Regions from separate parts of the Planococcus sp. TJ-301 genome, predicted to be linked through region 1. Evidence: predicted binding sites of a transcription regulator. Region 1 holds the regulator's gene; the other holds the start of a gene.
What was found. The regulator CtsR, encoded in region 1, represses protease genes until heat stress. The targets are predictions, from matches to a motif close to ATGGTCAATAAAGGTCAAACA.
Positions count from the first base shown of each region.

Region 2: a site for CtsR is predicted at 2,237-2,257, ahead of AC4EHJ_RS05960 (ATP-dependent Clp protease ATP-binding subunit). Genes of this name have one in related genera too.

Region 1 is NZ_JBZDOH010000006.1:9-5,393, forward strand. Features, by position in the region: partial or broken rRNA gene rrf (5S ribosomal RNA) at 1-62, shown strand, start outside; gene AC4EHJ_RS16245 (hypothetical protein) at 511-756, shown strand; gene AC4EHJ_RS16250 (CtsR family transcriptional regulator) at 912-1,382, shown strand; gene AC4EHJ_RS16255 (UvrB/UvrC motif-containing protein) at 1,430-1,927, shown strand; gene mcsB (protein-arginine kinase McsB) at 1,917-3,008, shown strand; gene AC4EHJ_RS16265 (ATP-dependent Clp protease ATP-binding subunit) at 3,005-5,385, shown strand, end outside.
Region 2 is NZ_JBZDOH010000001.1:1,165,946-1,171,330, reverse strand. Features, by position in the region: gene AC4EHJ_RS05975 (Cof-type HAD-IIB family hydrolase) at 17-829, opposite strand; gene AC4EHJ_RS05970 (prolyl oligopeptidase family serine peptidase) at 997-1,767, shown strand; gene AC4EHJ_RS05965 (metal-sulfur cluster assembly factor) at 1,835-2,143, shown strand; gene AC4EHJ_RS05960 (ATP-dependent Clp protease ATP-binding subunit) at 2,276-4,417, shown strand; gene AC4EHJ_RS05955 (YjzD family protein) at 4,454-4,639, opposite strand; gene AC4EHJ_RS05950 (beta-ketoacyl-ACP synthase III) at 4,828-5,385, shown strand, end outside.

The sequences.
Region 1 (5,385 bases):
AAGCTCTTTTGCGCCGATGGTAGTTGGGGGTTTCCCCCTGTGAGAGTAGGACGTCGCTGGTCTAGAGAAAGAAAACCGTTGCCTTAACCGGCAGCGGTTTTTTTGTGCGTCTGGACATTGTCCGGATCACTGAGCGCCTAACGGTCCTTTGATCAAAAGTTATTCGCTATTGCAATAGTGGCATGAATGCCATAAAGAATAAATCGAAATTTTAATAGATTTTTCAATTGAATAAATTAAAATGTACCTTCATTGTCATATATAGCACAATTGTCAGAAGGGTAGAGTTTTTGTGTCCGGATTTGAAAGACAGGGATAGAAATAAGAAAATTAAAACCTCTATTCTAAAATTTTCTAAGAACTTCCCACCTTTTCATAAGTTATCGAAACAAATTGTTTTCAAAATTTTAAAAGCTTGAATGATGAAATTTATCATAAGATTTTTAAAAATAAGCACCATAATGATTAACAACGTCACGCATTGGGAAAACTGATAATGAGGTGATATGCATGAAACCAGGTTTATATAAAGTAGAAACAATTGATAAAAGAACTGCGCTGCTCACTCCATTGAATAAACAAGATGATCAATTTACTTTTCCAGTCTCCGATTTTACACACGATGTGGCTGAAGGAGATGTCGTAGAAGTTTGGCGGGAAGGCACTAAATGGAAAACGAAATATTGCGAAGAAGATACGAAATCGATTTCCAGCCACACTAAGGATTTTGTAAAGCGGATTATGGATAAAGAATAACTTATGATGTCTCGGGGATAATTAGTCTCGAGACATTTTTTGATTGTATTATTCAAATCGTAGAATTTGAAATCCTTAAAAAGCTTAGTGTATAATTAAGTCAAATATAGTCAAAGTCAATTAAAGACTAATTAGGTACCTGAGAGGTGATGGCGATGCGGAATATTTCGGACATAATTGAAGGGTATTTAAAAGGGATTATAGAAGTAAGCGAAAGAGACTATATTGAAATCAAACGCAATGAAATCGCCGAAAGATTTCAATGTGTCCCTTCGCAAATAAATTACGTGATAAATACTCGATTTACAGCGGATCGCGGCTATCTCGTAGAAAGCAAAAGAGGCGGTGGCGGATATATCCGCATTAAGCGCATCACGCTTCATACGAAATCCGATGTTCTTTCCGATGTTATTAAACGCTTGGAGCAAGGTGCCTCTCAAAGCATGGCAGAAGATATTGTTTTTAGGCTATTAAACGAGGATATCATTTCTAAAAGGGAAGCGAAATTAATCCTGAGTGCGAGCGATCGCGCGACGCTGCTTCTGCCGTTGCCGACGCGTGATGAGGTAAGAGCGAGAATTCTAATCGCTATGTTATTTACTTTGAAATATCAGTCGAGTATTTGAGAGGTGATCAAATGTTTTGTGAGCAATGCGGGAAAAGGCCGGCTTCTGTGATCGTCAAACAAAATGTGAATGGCAATACAATCCAACGCAACCTTTGCCCAATCTGTGCTGCTGAAAGCCATAATCTAAATTATACTTTTGAGCAAGATCCTATGGCCATTCACCAATTATTGTCCAATTGGTTTCCAAACCAAAAAACCTCTGTTAATCCAGTCAAAAAGGAAGTAGCTGTATGCCCGAATTGCGGATTCACATTCTCTAAATTCATGGAAATCGGAAAATTCGGTTGTGCTACTTGCTACGAAGCTTTTGAAGATCATTTAGATAATATATTCAAGAGACTCCATAATGGAAATTATAGGCACGAAGGTAAAATACCTTCTGCTTACGGCAGTACCTTAAAGATAAAAAAAGAGATAGAAGAATTACGAAAACAGATGCAAGTTTCTATTGCCGATGAGGATTTTGAAGAAGCGGCAAAACTGCGTGATGAGGTAAGGGCTCTTACTCTCCAACTTGTAGGGGGTGAGGCGGATGGAAATTGATCGTTTTCTGCAGCCTAAAGCTAGCAGTTGGATGGAAACAGATAGTGAAAATGCAGATATCGCAATGAGCACCCGGATACGGCTAGCCCGTAACTTAAGCGATTTTAAATTTCCTTACTCGTTTTCAGAAGACGAAGCATTAAAAGTAGACAAGGCGATTTCATCGGTGCTGATAGACCAAGGACGTAAATTGAACTTGGAATTCACCCATATTGATATACAGGAAATCCTTCCTCTCCAGCGAGAGGTGTTGATTGAAAAGCATTTGATCAGCCCATACTTAGTGAAGGAAAGCCATTCCGGCGCAGTTCTTCTTTCGGAAAATGAAGAGCTTAGTATAATGGTAAATGAAGAAGACCATTTGCGGATTCAAAGTTTACGGGCTGGGTTCCATTTGAAAGAAACGTATCAGGTGGCCAATGACCTGGATAATCTATTGGAACAGCATTTATCGTATGCGTTTCACGAAAAATATGGTTATTTGACCAGTTGCCCGACTAATACAGGAACAGGAATGCGAGCTTCAGTCATGCTGCATTTGCCAGCGTTGACAATGTCACAGCAAATCGCGCGGATCGTTCCGGCAATCTCACGTTTAGGAATGGCTGTGAGAGGTATTTACGGAGAAGGCAGCGAAGCGCTGGGCAATGTATACCAGATTTCCAATCAAATGACGCTTGGCAAGTCAGAATATGAAATTTTGCAAGACTTGGAAAGTATGACCGACCAAATCATTCAACAAGAACGCAGGGCGAGGGATGCGATTTTGAATAATTCGCCGGTCGCTTTGGAAGACCGGGTGTATCGCTCTCTCGGTACGTTAGCCAATGCAAGATTGTTGTCTACAGAGGAAGCGGCGACTTGCTTATCGAATGTCCGATTGGGCATCGATTTAAAATTAATTAAAGATATCGATATGTCGATATTAAATGAATTGATGATTTTTATGCAGCCGGCATTTTTGCAGCAGTATTCAGGCAGCCCTTTACAGCCGACTGAAAGAGATATTGCCCGCGCAAAATTATTCCGCGAGCGTTTGAATAAGGATAGTGTAACTAACAAAGGAGAGGATTTTGCATGATGTTTAATCGATTTACACAACGCGCACAAAAAGTTCTTCAACTAGCTCAAGAAGAAGCCATCCGCATGAAACACGAATCGATTGGGACCGAACATATTTTGCTTGGATTGATTCGTGAGGGCGGCGGCATAGCTGCTAAAGCTCTAGAAGCAATTGATGTTAATACACAACTAATCGAAGAAGGCATTAAAGAACTGGTCGGTGTCGGCGAAAAAGATGTAGGGCCGATTGTCCATTATACTCCGAGGGCGAAGAAAGTCATCGAGTTATCGGTGGATGAATCACGCAAGCTTGGCCATTCCTATATTGGGACCGAGCATTTGCTGCTTGCCTTGATACGCGAAGGTGAAGGAGTTGCTGCGCGGGTACTTGGCAATGCAGGCGTCAGCTTGAACAAAGCTCGCCAGCAAGTGCTTCAGCTATTGGGAAGCAACGAACAGGCTTCAAATACAGGAAGCAGCCCAAATGCTTCTGCGAATACACCGACTCTTGATGGCCTGGCACGCGACTTGACTCAAGTGGCGCGCGAAGGCAGTTTGGATCCGGTCATTGGGCGCAGCAAGGAAATTACACGGGTAATCGAAGTGTTGAGCCGCCGCACGAAAAATAATCCGGTGTTGATTGGTGAGCCAGGTGTTGGTAAAACAGCGATTGCCGAAGGATTGGCACAGCAGATTGTCAATAATGAAATACCGGAAACGCTGCGCGACAAACGTGTTATGGTACTTGATATGGGGACCGTTGTTGCCGGTACGAAATACCGCGGTGAATTTGAAGATCGTTTGAAAAAAGTGATGGACGAAATTCGCCAAGCGGGCAATGTCATTCTGTTTATCGATGAACTTCATACATTGATCGGTGCAGGCGGAGCGGAAGGGGCAATTGATGCTTCGAACATTCTGAAACCGTCATTGGCACGCGGAGAGTTGCAGTGCATCGGTGCTACTACATTGGACGAGTACCGAAAATACATCGAAAAAGATGCCGCCCTTGAGCGCCGGTTCCAGCCGATTCAAGTGGATGAGCCAACAGTGGCAGAATCCATTCTAATCATTAAAGGGTTGCGTGACCGTTACGAAGCGCATCACCGAGTGAAAATTACAGACGAAGCTATTGAAGCGGCAGCGGTCATGTCCGACCGATATATTTCTGACCGTTTCTTGCCGGATAAAGCGATTGATTTGATTGACGAAGCGGGTTCTAAAGTCCGTCTTCGTTCGTATACGACTCCACCTGATTTGAAAGAGTTGGAAGATCGCTTGGAATCTGCCCGCAATGAGAAGAATGCGGCTGTCCAAAGCCAGGCTTTCGAAAAAGCTGCTTCTTTGCGCGATGCCGAGCAAAAGCTGAAAGATCAATTGGATAAAACAAAGAAAGAGTGGAAAGAAAAGCAAGGCAAAGAAGAGTCTGAAGTGACGGTTGAGGATATTGCAGCGGTCGTCTCTATGTGGACAGGCGTTCCAGTTTCTAAATTGGCACAAACAGAAACTGAAAAATTATTGAATTTGGAAGATCTTCTCCACAATCGCGTAATCGGACAAGAAGAAGCCGTGACTTCGATTTCCAAAGCGATCCGCCGTGCGCGTGCAGGTTTGAAAGATCCGAAACGCCCGATTGGTTCGTTCATTTTCCTTGGGCCTACGGGTGTCGGTAAAACGGAACTTGCCCGCGCTTTGGCAGAAGCGATGTTCGGAGATGAAGAAGCGATGATCCGCATTGACATGTCCGAGTATATGGAAAGACATTCGACTTCACGCCTTGTCGGTTCGCCTCCGGGCTACGTCGGGTATGAAGAAGGCGGCCAATTGACGGAGAAAGTCCGTAGAAAACCGTATTCAGTGATATTACTAGATGAAATTGAAAAAGCGCATCCGGATGTCTTCAACATCCTGTTGCAAGTTCTCGAAGATGGACGTTTGACTGATTCGAAAGGCCGACGCGTCGATTTCCGCAACACGGTGATCATCATGACATCCAATGTTGGTGCGGAAGAATTGAAATACAATAAATACGTAGGATTCAATTTGCAGGACGGGAAAACGGATTACAAGGACATGAAAGCGAAAATGCTGGGCCAATTGAAAAAAGCTTTCCGTCCGGAGTTCTTAAACCGTATTGACGACATGATTGTGTTTCATTCTCTTGAACGGGAAGATTTGCGCAAAATCGTCAACTTGATGTCCCAGCAATTGGTCGATCGTTTGAAACAACAGCATATTGATTTGGAACTGACAGACGCTGCGCTTGAAAAAATCGCGAAGGAAGGGTATGATCCGGAATATGGTGCCCGCCCACTTCGCCGTTCTCTTCAAAAACACGTTGAAGACCGCTTGTCTGAAGAATTATTGAAAGGTACGGCAATTGCGGGGCAACATAT
Region 2 (5,385 bases), on a different contig from region 1:
TTGGACCTGCAATATGTTATTTAGTTAATTTCAAACGGTCAATCAGCAGTTCGGCGATGCCGTCATCATTATTCGTCAATGTAATTTCATTGGCGATATTTTTTAAGGGGCCGATAGCGTTGCCCATTGCAACTCCAACTCCTGCATAGTCGATCATTTCAAGATCATTGTCTTCATCTCCGAAAGCAATGATGTTTTCTTTTGCGATGCCGAGTGATTTGGAGACGCGGTCAATTCCGACCGCTTTGTTCAAGCCGCTTTTGACTATTTCGATAACGTGCCACGGAGCACCCCAGCGGCGATGATCGATGACTTCCGCATGGACAGAGTTCAAATGTGCATGAATCAATTCAACCTTTTCATAAGGTGCGTGAATCAGCATTGAAGTCGGATCTACCCGCAGGTAATTCCGCAAATCGCCGATCGTGATGCTTGGGTCTCCCATGCTGAAGATGTCCATCAGTTTTTCATCGTGGTGGTGGACGTAGACATCGTCCAATACTTCCGCAATGATGTTATGGAAGTTGAAATCATGCATTGACTCGACGACTTCATGGACGACATCCAGCGAAATAGGCGTATGGTGCGTCCCCCAACTATTATTTGTTGGATGGTGCACAAAAGCGCCATTGAAGTTGACTATCGGCGTCTGCAAACCCAACTCTTTATAATAAGGTTCACTCGAACGATAAGGGCGGCCAGTGGCAATCATAACTTGATGCCCCGCCTCAATAGCTTGGAATAAGGTTTGCTTGGTCTTAGGTGATATGACTTTCTGATCGGTTAATAGCGTCCCGTCCAAGTCCAGTACAATCAGGTGTTGTTTCATGGTATCCGTCTCCTTTCTCTCTATTATATAGTGTAGCGATAAGGCAACTGTTTCGTCAAAGAAACTTGATAGCTGATCAACCGTTTTTGGAAATTTTTTAGGTGGCTGTGGAATGCTTGCCGGTGTTTCAGAACATTGATAGGATGAAAGGGAAGGAAGTGAGATCGATGCGTGTAGAGAGAGAAAGTTGGAAAGGCATACCGCTGCTGCATGTGGTGCCGGATGACAAAATCGACGAACGGCTGCCGACCGTGGTATTTTTTCACGGGCATATGAGCGCTAAAGAACATAATCTGCATTACGCCTATCAATTGGCTGAAAAAGGCCTCCGTGTATTGTTGCCGGATGCACATCTCCACGGGGAACGGGAAGAAGGGCTAGACGGGATCCAGATGAGCCTGCGCTTTTGGGAAGTGGTACTGATGTCGATCGAAGAGCTGGAAATTTTGAATAATGAATTACATAGAAAGCAATTGGCTACGGGTGAGATTGGCGTCGGGGGCACTTCCATGGGAGGCATCACGACACTCGGTGCGCTGACTGTTTATCCTTGGATCAGAGCGTCGGCCGTCATGATGGGTGCCGCAAACTATGTCCAATTGGCGAAAGCGCAAATGCAGCAATTTGAGTCAAAAGGATTCAAGCTGCCTATTACAGAGGAAGAGCGGCGCAAAATGTTGCAAACGCTGGAGCATTTCGATGCTACGAAGAACAAATCGATTTTCAATAGCCGGCCGGTGTTTTTTTGGCATGGCGAACAAGACGCCACTGTGCCATTTTCGCCGATATTCAGCTTTTACAAAGCATTAGTGGAAGATTATGCAGAAGTTCCCGAACGCCTCTATTTTATGCGTGACAAAGAAGCGGGGCATGCTGTCAGCCGGAGCGGGATGCTGGCGGCAACCGACTGGCTGGCGAGGCATACGGCAGGACAATAAGCAGGGGAATTTGAAATACACGGAAACTTTGTTAAGATAGAAAGAGCAGAAGAAGGAGGGACTTTAAATGGATCAAGATATGAGAGACAGTATGATGGGCGCTTTGGAACAAGTTATCGACCCGGAATTGGGTGTCGATATTGTAAACCTCGGCTTAGTCTATGACGTGGATATGTCAGAAGACGGTTTTGCTGTCGTAACAATGACATTGACTTCAATGGGTTGCCCAATGGGGCCCCAGATTGTTGATATGGTGAAAAGAGCATTATACGAACTGCCTGAAATTGAAGAAGTCGATGTAAAAATCGTCTGGCAGCCGGTATGGGGCAAAGAAAATATGTCGCGCTACGCCAAAATGGCGCTTGGCATCCGTTAAAGCGGATAGGTCTTCCGGAAATTCATTTTTCCTGAGGGCCTTTTTTTATGGTTTAATCGTTTGCTTTTAAGGGGCGAATTTCATATAATTGAATTAGTCAAGAAAGGTCAAACTTTTAAAGGAGTGAGCAGAATGGTTCAATTTCCAAACCAGAATCAAGAACAGCAATCGCCGCTTGAACAATATGGACGCAATATGGTGGAGCAGGCGAAATCCGGGAAAATGGATCCCGTCATCGGCCGGGATCAGGAAATCCGCAATGTAATCCGTATCTTATCGCGGAAAACGAAAAACAACCCTGTATTGATCGGTGAGCCGGGCGTAGGGAAAACCGCAATTGTCGAAGGTTTGGCACAGCGCATCGTGCGCAACGATGTGCCGGAAGGTCTGAAGGATCGGGTTATCTATGAGCTGGATATGAGCGCATTGATTGCTGGTGCTAAGTACCGCGGAGAATTCGAAGAGCGCTTGAAAAGCGTTTTGAAACAAGTCAAGGATAGTGCTGGCCAAATCATTTTGTTCATTGATGAAATCCACACGATTGTCGGCGCCGGTAAAACGGAAGGCGCAATGGACGCTGGGAATATGCTGAAGCCGATGCTTGCGCGCGGCGAACTGTATTGCATCGGAGCAACCACATTAGATGAATATCGATTGCACATCGAAAAAGATCCAGCACTGGAACGGCGCTTCCAGCAAGTTATGGTGCGTGAACCCTCTGTGGAAGATACCGTATCGATTTTACGCGGTTTGAAAGAACGTTTTGAATTGCACCACGCGGTGCGCATCCATGACCGAGCAATTGTAGCGGCTGCGGCAATGTCGGACCGTTATATTACAGAGCGTTTTCTTCCGGACAAAGCGATCGACTTGATCGATGAGGCGTGCGCAATGATCCGCACAGAAATCGATTCGATGCCCCAAGAGCTCGACGAAGTGACCCGCAAGCTCATGCAGCTTGAAATCGAGGAGCAGGCATTGATGAAAGAAAAAGACGCAGCCAGCAAAGCACGCCTGGAAACGCTCCGCAAGCAAATTGCCGAGCTGAAAGAGTCTTCCGCCGGCATGAAGCAGCAATGGACTTCTGAAAAAGAAGCATTGAAGAAAATCCAGGAAAAACGCGAAAAGCTGGACCAATATAGAAGACAGCTTGAAGAAGCTGAAAACCGCTACGATTTGAACGCCGCTGCAGTGCTGCGCCACGGCAAGATTCCTGAACTTGAGAAAGAATTGGCTTCGTTAGAATCGGACCTCGAGAAAGAAGGGGCGGAACGCCTGTTGCGGGAAGAAGTGACGGAAGAGGAAATTGCTGGGATCGTAGCCCGTTGGACGGGAATTCCGGTGACGAAATTGGTTGAAGGGGAACGGGATAAATTGCTGCGCCTCGGCGATACATTGAAAGAACGTGTAATCGGCCAGGATCGCGCGGTAGAGTTGGTGACTGAAGCCGTATGGCGGGCCAGAGCAGGCATCAAAGACGTGCAAAAGCCGATAGGTTCGTTTATCTTCCTTGGACCAACAGGGGTAGGGAAGACGGAACTAGCTAAAGCATTGGCTGCCAACCTTTTCGATTCGGAAGATCATTTCATCCGCATCGACATGTCGGAGTATATGGAGAAACACAGTGTTTCCCGCTTGGTGGGAGCGCCTCCTGGATATATCGGCTATGAAGAAGGCGGCCAATTGACGGAAGCGGTGCGGCGAAATCCGTATTCGGTTGTGCTGTTGGATGAAATTGAAAAAGCACATCCTGATGTAGCCAATATATTGCTTCAGATTCTGGATGACGGACGTATCACGGACAGCCACGGACGGCTCGTGAACTTTTCCAATACCGTCGTCATCATGACATCAAATATCGGATCGGCGTTTATCGGGCAGGAAACGAAAGAGCATTCATTGGATGACATCATCATGGCGGAGCTCCGCAAGCATTTCAAGCCGGAACTATTAAACCGTATAGACGATATCGTCATTTTTCATGCCTTGGATAATAGCCATTTCTATGGCATCGCCAAAAAAATGCTTGCAGAACTCGGAGCACGCTTGGCCCAGCAGCAATTAAAATTGGATGTTGATGAATCAGTCATTCGCTATGTAGTTGAAGCGGGGACAGATCCGATTTTTGGAGCACGTCCGCTGAAACGTTTTATTCAGCGGGAAATAGAAACCAATATCGCACGTGAGCTGATCAAAGGGGATATCCAACCAAACTCTACTTTGCAGCTGACAATGGAAGACAACCGTTTGGCCATCATAAAAAAAGAAGCGTAATCCGGAATTCCGGCTTACGCTTCTTTTCTTCTATTATTAATGTTTTTCAGGTGCAGGGCCGTCCGGGATCAATGAAGACAGGACGAATATCAAGATTGCCACAGCTACAGAAATATAGACACCCACCATAAAGTCGAATGGAACGTTCTGCACTGCGCTTACTACGTAATTCAATAACGAAATCAACAAGAAAGACCAAAAGAATGTACCTAGAAATTGCATCAATTTTCACCTCGACATAGAAATATCTGTGTTAATCATATCATACCGGTTCACAGACAGAAAGAAAGTTTCCGATTTTCAAAGATTATTTGTCCGAAATTTGTCAGCGAGTTGAAATAAATGGGCAAATGACGTATTATTATTACCAGGTACTAATAATTGATGTTAATTGAAATGAGGGACCAATCATGAATGCAGGGATACTCGGCGTAGGAAGATGTTTGCCAGAGGGTATATTGACGAATAAGGATTTGGAAAAAAGCCTGGATACTTCAGATGAATGGATTCGCACAATGACTGGCATTGAAGAGCGCAGAATTGCGAAAGACGACCAGGATACATCTCATATGGCGTTGGAAGCTGCAAATCAGGCGATAAAAAACGCCGGCATCGATCCAGAAGAAATCGGAATGATTCTGGTTGCAACAGTAACGCCTGACCAGCCGTTCCCATCCGTAGCAAGCATGATCCAGCAAGAAATCGGAGCCAAGCATGCAGCGGCAATGGATGTTTCTGCAGCCTGTGCGGGATTCATGTACGGCGTGATTACAGCGAAGCAATTTATCGAGTCTGACACTTATAAATACGTTCTAGTCGTCGGCGTCGAGAAATTATCGAAAATCACCGATTGGGAAAACCGCAATACAGCTGTGCTTTTCGGCGATGGAGCCGGAGCGGTCATCATGGGCAAAGTTTCAGAAGGACGGGGAATCTTGTCGTTTGAACTTGGAGCGGACGGCACCGGC